Regions from separate parts of the Kribbella ginsengisoli genome, predicted to be linked through region 2. Evidence: riboswitches for the same ligand, from Rfam matches in the RefSeq annotation. Region 2 holds a riboswitch; each other region holds the start of a gene.
What was found. A riboswitch is a leader RNA that binds a small molecule or an ion and turns the genes downstream of it on or off. The one in region 2 is predicted to bind cobalamin.
Positions count from the first base shown of each region.

Region 1: linked by a shared signal. The riboswitch ahead of cobN (cobaltochelatase subunit CobN) and the one ahead of ABD768_RS17105 (ribonucleoside-diphosphate reductase subunit alpha) in region 2 are both predicted to bind cobalamin.
Region 3: linked by a shared signal. The riboswitch ahead of ABD768_RS24300 (ABC transporter substrate-binding protein) and the one ahead of ABD768_RS17105 (ribonucleoside-diphosphate reductase subunit alpha) in region 2 are both predicted to bind cobalamin.

Region 1 covers NZ_BAABAA010000001.1:1,074,063-1,076,257, forward strand. Annotated here, with positions in the region: gene cobN (cobaltochelatase subunit CobN) at 1-1,069, opposite strand, end outside; cobalamin riboswitch at 1,107-1,234, opposite strand; gene ABD768_RS04755 (maleylpyruvate isomerase N-terminal domain-containing protein) at 1,397-2,053, shown strand; gene ABD768_RS04760 (C2 domain-containing protein) at 2,095-2,195, shown strand, end outside.
Region 2 covers NZ_BAABAA010000004.1:135,976-138,170, reverse strand. Annotated here, with positions in the region: gene ABD768_RS17105 (ribonucleoside-diphosphate reductase subunit alpha) at 1-1,217, opposite strand, end outside; cobalamin riboswitch at 1,481-1,618, opposite strand; gene ABD768_RS17100 (serine hydrolase domain-containing protein) at 1,735-2,195, shown strand, end outside.
Region 3 covers NZ_BAABAA010000007.1:168,559-170,753, reverse strand. Annotated here, with positions in the region: gene ABD768_RS24305 (hypothetical protein) at 1-353, shown strand, start outside; cobalamin riboswitch at 639-822, shown strand; gene ABD768_RS24300 (ABC transporter substrate-binding protein) at 845-1,861, shown strand; gene ABD768_RS24295 (FecCD family ABC transporter permease) at 1,858-2,195, shown strand, end outside.

The DNA.
Region 1 (2,195 bases), on a different contig from region 2:
CGACGGCGTTGCCGATCCGGGCGTGCTTGGTCGGGTATGAGGACAGTACGAGCGCCAGCTTCTTGTCCTTCGGCTCGACGTGCCGAAGCTTGGCCTGGGCGACTGCGATGCCGGCAAGCCTGGCGCAGCGCTCCTCGTCGGGGGCATAGCTGGCGATGCCCTCGGCGTCGTACGCCTTGAAGGAGAACGGGATGGTGATCAGGCGTCCGTCGAACTCGGGGATCGCGACCTGGGTGGCAGCGTCGAGCGGGCTGATCGCGGCGTCGCTCTCGAGCCACTGCTCGCGGGTCGAGGTGAGGGCGAGGCCTTGGAGGAGCGGGATGTCGAGGGAGGCGAGGGCGCCTGCGTCCCAGGAGTCGTCGCCGCCGGCCGTTGCGTTGGAGGCAACGGTGCCGCCGGCCGCGAGGAGGGTGGTGACGAGGACATCGCATTGCTTGAGGAGGGCGAAGAGGTCGGCGTTGTCCGCGTGGGTGGGGTCCAGGCCGCGCAGCGTTCCGCAGTACAGGGGAAGGGGCTGGGCGCCGGCCTGCTCGATCGCGGTCGCGAGGGCGTCGACGAAGGCTGTGTTGCCGGAGATCTCGTGGGCGCGGTAGTAGACGATGCCGACTACTGGGCGGTGGTCCTTGGTGAAGGTGCGGCCGGCGCGGATGCCGTAGGTCGGGAGGGTTTTGGGCGGGTCGAATGCGTCGCCGGTGAGCAGGATGGTGTCTCTGAGGAAGCCCGCCAGGTTCTGGAGGTTCTCGGAGCCGCCCTCACGGAGGTACGCGAGCGCCTCGGTGACCGCGCCCGCGGGGACGGTCGACATCGACATCAGCTCGGCGTCGGGCGCTGCCTCTCCACTGAGCACGACGGTGGGGATGTTCGAGGAGATGACGGCGTCGAGACCCTCCTCCCAGGCGCGGCGACCGCCCAGCAGGCGGACCACGACGACCTCGACGCCGTCAAGCAGGGTGGCAACGTCATCGAGCTCGACCCGCGCCGGGTTGGCGACCTTCCATCCGGCCTGAGCCTGCGAAGCGGCCAGCAAGTCGGTGTCGGCAGTGGAGAGCAGCAAAAGGTTCGCGGGCACGCGCGACCGGTCCTTCCTCGGGGTGTCCACGCCCCAGGTGGCAGGTACGACAGCAGCAGTTCCTGACTCCCGGGAAACCCCCGGTCACAGTGGCGGGACCGCCCCGGACTCACACCGGGTTCCTGCACAGCCGTCGATGACAGCACGACTCTAGTCGACCACGTCGGCAACTACTCCCCCACGGTCGAGCTCCGCCTGCTCCACCGTCGCTCACACGCCTCGACACTCCCACCCACGCCTGCGCATCGATCGCAGGACGTCGGCGGTGTGGGGACTACTGCCTGCTCTTGTGTGCGGCTTGGACCGGTGGCGCATTAGCTTGCTGGGGTGGATCTCTTCTCGGAGTCTTGGGGTGCGTTGCGGGCGGCGGTTGCTGGGCTGGGTGATGCCGACTTCGGCGAGGCGTCAGGGTGTGCGGGGTGGTTGGTGCGGGATCTGGTTTGTCATCTGGTGATCGATGCGCAGGATGTGTTGATCACGCTGGTGACGCCTAGCGAGGCCGAGGCGACGCATGACTCGGTGAGTTATTGGGCGGTGGCTGAGGCGGCGGCTGCTGGTGAGGATCCGCTGGATGCGTTGATCGTTCGGTTGGCGGCGGCGTACGGGGATCCGGGGTTGCTCAAGTTTCATCTCGATGATGTGGGTGCCGCGGCCGGGCGGGCGGCCGAGTTGGCTGATCCGAGGACGCGGGTCAGCACGCAGGACATGGTGCTGACGGTGAGCGACTACCTCTCGGCGTACGTGCTGGAGTGGACGCTGCACCACCTCGATCTGGTCGCTCACCTACCGCAAGCGCCAGGACCATCGATCGAAGGCCTCGCCGAGAGCCGGGACATGATCGAGCAGATCGCCGGCGCTGGGTTTCCTGCGAGCTGGTCCGACAAGGACGTGCTGTTGATCAGCACCGGGCGCCGTGATCCGTCCGACTTGGAGAAGACGCAACTCGGTGAGCTCACCAAGAAGTTGCCCCTCGTGCTTGGTTAAACCAGTGGCGCGTGGGCCGACAGGGCGGACACTCTGGGGCAATGCGACTGACCTTTCTGCATGACCCGCGTGGTGGTGAGAGCCTTACGTTGATCCGGCGTGCGGACGGGGCGGAGTTCAATCTGTTCTCGTACTCGCGCAA
Region 2 (2,195 bases):
GCGCCGATCCCGCGGACCGGGGTCCAGTCGTTGCCCAGACCACCCGAGTACTTCGCCAGCAGCGCGTTGTTGCGGATGCCGGCGAAGATGCCGGACAGGTCGTCGTCGACCGTGGTGAGGAAGCAGCTCGACAGCTGCGGGCGGGTCGTACCGGAGTTGAACAGGGTCGGCGTGCTCGACATGAACCGCATCGAGCTGAGCAGCTCGTAGAACTCGATCGCGCGGTCCTCGCGGTGCTCCTCCTTCAGCGAGATGCCCATCGCTACTCGCAGGAAGAACGCTTGCGGCAGCTCGAACCTTGTTTTGTCGATGTGCAGCAGGTACCGGTCGTACAGGGTCTGCAGGCCGAGGAAGGCGAAGTTGAGGTCGCGCTCGGGCTTGATCGCGGCAGCCAGCTTGGCCAGGTCGAACGTGGCCAGCTCGGGGTCGAGTAGGCCCGCGTCGATACCGGTCTGGATGTACTGAGGGAAGTAGTCGACGTACGCCGTGGCCATGTCGGCCTGGCTCGCCTGCCGCGCTTCACCGTGCACCCGGCCGAGCGTCTCGCGACGGATCTGGTCGAGCAGGAGGCGTGCAGCGGCGTAGCTGTACTCCGGTTCCGTCTCGACGTACCCGCGAGCCGCCATCACCAGGGCGAGCTCGACCTCATGCTGCGCGATGCCGTCGTAGCAGGAGCCGAGCGTCTCGTCGAGGATCAGCTCGGCATCCACGGCGTCGAGGCCCGCCGCTGCCTCGGCGACGATGACGCGGAGCCGGTCGACGTCCAGGGGAGTGGTGCTGCCGTCGGCGGCGCGGACGTTGATCACGGGCCGGGCGGGTGTGTTGTTCGTGCTGTCGCTGGTGCTCAGCTCGGCCGCGTTCTCCGGCGTACGGGCTTTGGCGCGCTCTTCGCGGTACAGGACATAGGCGCGCGCGACCTGGTGCTCGCCGGCCCGCATCAGCGCCAGCTCGACCTGGTCCTGGATGTCCTCGACCTGCACGCTGTGCCGGCCGCGGCCGGTCAGCGCGTCGACCACCTTGGCGGTGAGGTCGGCGATCAGGTCGCGGACGCGGTGGCTGGCGCCGGCCTCGCTGCCCTCGACGGCGAGGAACGCCTTGCTGAGGGCGACCGAGATCTTGGTCGGGTCGAAGGCGGTGCTGTTGCCGTCCCGGCGGACGACGGTGAGCTGGTTCGGGGGTGCGGCCTGGGCCGCCTTGCCCGCAGAAACGATGGTCACAAGCGCTCTCTCCACGCGAGTCTCTTGACGACCGGGACCCCGGGGAAGCGCACGACGAGTTCCCGCACCAGAGCCGCGCAGCCCGCTCTACCCGGCGCCACCCGCGGCGCGGCGCCATCGCACCGACCCACTGTGCTGCGCCGACCGGCCGGTGGTGCACCGAGTTGCTGGGACTTCCTCGCCGGTGCGGTACACCGGCGTTGCACGACCTGTCGCTTGCTCGCCCTGCGACCCGCCCTCGAGGTCTCGGACAGCGCGTGCCGGCGGCACGCGCACCGGTCGCAGGTATTCGGGCTCACGGGACTGCTTCATCCGCTTACCGCTGCGGGGCAGCCCCGGATTTCCACCGGGTTCCCCTGTCGACCAGTGATGTGACCTTAACCCGCTGAACCCCACATCTAGTGTCTCGACGCGCCGCGTGTCGCACATCTTGTGTGAAAAACGCATCTCGGGTGCGATGTCAAGTTTGGCGCAGCGGCTCCGACCCGGTACCGGGAGTCGTCAACGAGGAGCTGGTATGAACGAGTTATTGCAGGAGCAGGTTGTGGACGCGATCGAGGGTCTGGTGGCGTCGGGTGCGGAGAACGGCGTGCAGGCCGCTGTCTATCGCCGGGGCGAGTTGATCGTGGATGCCGTGGCGGGGATGGCCGCTCCCGGTCGGCCGGTTGCGTCGGACACGCTGTTCTATGCCGCGTCGACGGTGAAGGGGGTGACGTCGACCGTCGTCCATGTGCTGGTGGAGGAGGGGGTGTTGTCGTACGACACATTGGTGGCTTCGGTGTGGCCGGAGTTCGGGGCTCATGGCAAGGAGGGGACGACGATCCGGCATGTGCTGACGCACTCGGCCGGCGTACCGGCGGTGCCTGCGGATCTGACGTTGTCGCGGTTCTGCGATTGGGAGGCGATGTGTTCGGTGATCGCTTCGCTGGAGCCTTGGTGGGTGCCGGGGGAGCGGGTGGGGTATCACGCGGTCACCTT
Region 3 (2,195 bases), on a different contig from region 2:
GCGGCACGTCAGCCGCCACGAAGGTGATGGGGATCGAAGCCTCGGTCCGCCGCGACGGCGAGACCGACGCCGGCGACATCGTCTGCGCCTGGCTCACCAAGACCCGCGTCCTCTACTCCACCGTCCGCCGGGTCAAGGACGCCGCAGCCATCACCGCTCCGATCAGCAAGGCCGCGACCTCCTTCCCGATGCCCCTCGGCGACGAAGCCTACGTAGACACCGTCACCGGCCGCTCCATCATCCGAGTAGGCACCGACAAGATCGTCGACCTGGTCCCCCTCCCCGCAGGCACCACCGACAAAGACGACATGGCCAGCTTCGTCCTGACCATGTCCGGCCTCTACACCCGCTGACCCCGCCGACCTCTACCCCCGCTGACCCCGCCGACCGTCGCCGCCCACCGTCATCTCGGGGGTTAACCCTTCAGTTGCTGGGTTGCCCCCCGAGAATCCCGCTGGGCAACCCCACATCTCAGGGGTTAACCCCTGAGATGTTTCGGGCTGGGGGCTGGGGGCTGGGGTTGGGGATCCTGCCGACTTGTCGTCCTTCTCGCGCAGGGGTGCCCGCCCTCCGTTGGTGCTTGAACCGGTTCACCATCCTGTTCCCGGGGTGGTTTCTGCGACTGGGTTGCAGGTGGGTTACGGTTGCGGGGTCGTGGTGTTCGGGAAATCGGTGTGATGCCGATGCGGCCCTCGCCACTGTGATCGGGATGTTCCGGGGTTGTTCTGTTGTGGAGACCACTGGCCGAGGTTGGCTGGGAAGGTCAGACCCTGGAGCGCGGTTCCCGTCAGCCAGGAGACCGGCCACGGCGTGTCACACCGTCCACGAGGTGCTGGAGGCGCGCGTGAAAACGCTGGTTGCTGCTGTCGTCGTACTGTCCCTGGCCACCGGATGCGGAGGTGCCGCCACAGCGGGGCCGGCCGCCGGTGCCGTCGCCGTCAAGAACTGCGGGATCGACCTGACCGTCGACGGGCCGCCTGAGCGGGTGTTCGCGGCGTACCAGCCGGCGATCGAGATGGCGCACGCGTTGGGGATCTCGGACCGGCTGGTCGGGACGGCGTACCTGGACGCGGAGGTGCTGCCGCAGTACGCCGCGGCGCAGCAGGACGCGAAGTACTACAAGAACCTGCCGAGTCGTGAGGAACTGCTCAGCCAGAACCCCGACTTCGTGCTCTCCGGCTTCAACGACGTGTTCGGTGGCGGCGGCAGCGACGAGAGCTTCGGCAGCCGCAAGAGCCTGTCGGACCTCGGCGTGCAGACCTGGATCTTCAGCCCGCTCTGCCCGACCGCGGACGGCAAGGGCGACGAGGCGATCGACCCGTCGACCGTCTCGATGGACAACGTGTACGCCGATCTGCGCGATCTCGGCAAGCTGTTCGACGTCTCCGACCGCGCCGAGCAGGTGATCGCCGACCAGCAGAAGCGGATCGCGGCTGTTGAGGCGAAGGTCAAGGGTGCGGACCGGCCGACCGTGGCGATCCTGCGCCCAGGGCTGGAGGGTGGCGGGCTGACGGTGTCGGGTGGGCCGGACTTCGGGTCGGTGCTGATCAAGCAGGCCGGTGGGGTGAACGCCTTCGCCGACCTGACGTCGAAGCGGAACGTGAAGGTCAGCGTCGAGGAGTTCATCAAGCGCGACCCCGACTATGTGCTGATCAGCGGGTGTTGCGACGCGTCGCTGACAGAGGCGCAGGTCCAGCCGGATGTGCAGAAGATCTTGAGCAATCCGGCGTACGCGAATCTGAAGTCGGTGAAGAACAAGCACGTGTATCCGTGGTTGTTCGCGCACCACTCGGCCGGCGTACGCGGCGCCAACTCCACCGAACTGATCGCGAAGCTGATCCACCCCGACCTGGTCAAGTGAAGAACCTGGTCGCGGTCGAGGGCCCGGACGCGGTGAAGGGCTCTGGTCTCCGTGATGGGTTTGGCCGGGTAAGGGGCGGCGGGTTGCGGGCGGGCGGGCTCGCCGTCGCCTGTGTCGTGCTGCTGGGGGCCGTGTTGCTGTCGTTGGTGGCCGGGAATCAGTGGTTCGGTCCGCATGACGTCTTCGTCGCGGCGGCCGACTTCACCGGATCGGACACGGACCGAGTGATCCGGTACCTGCGCTTCCCCCGTACTGCGGTAGGCCTGCTGGCCGGTGCTGCCCTCGGGCTGGCCGGCGCCGTCATGCAGGGGATCACGCGCAACCCGCTGGCCGA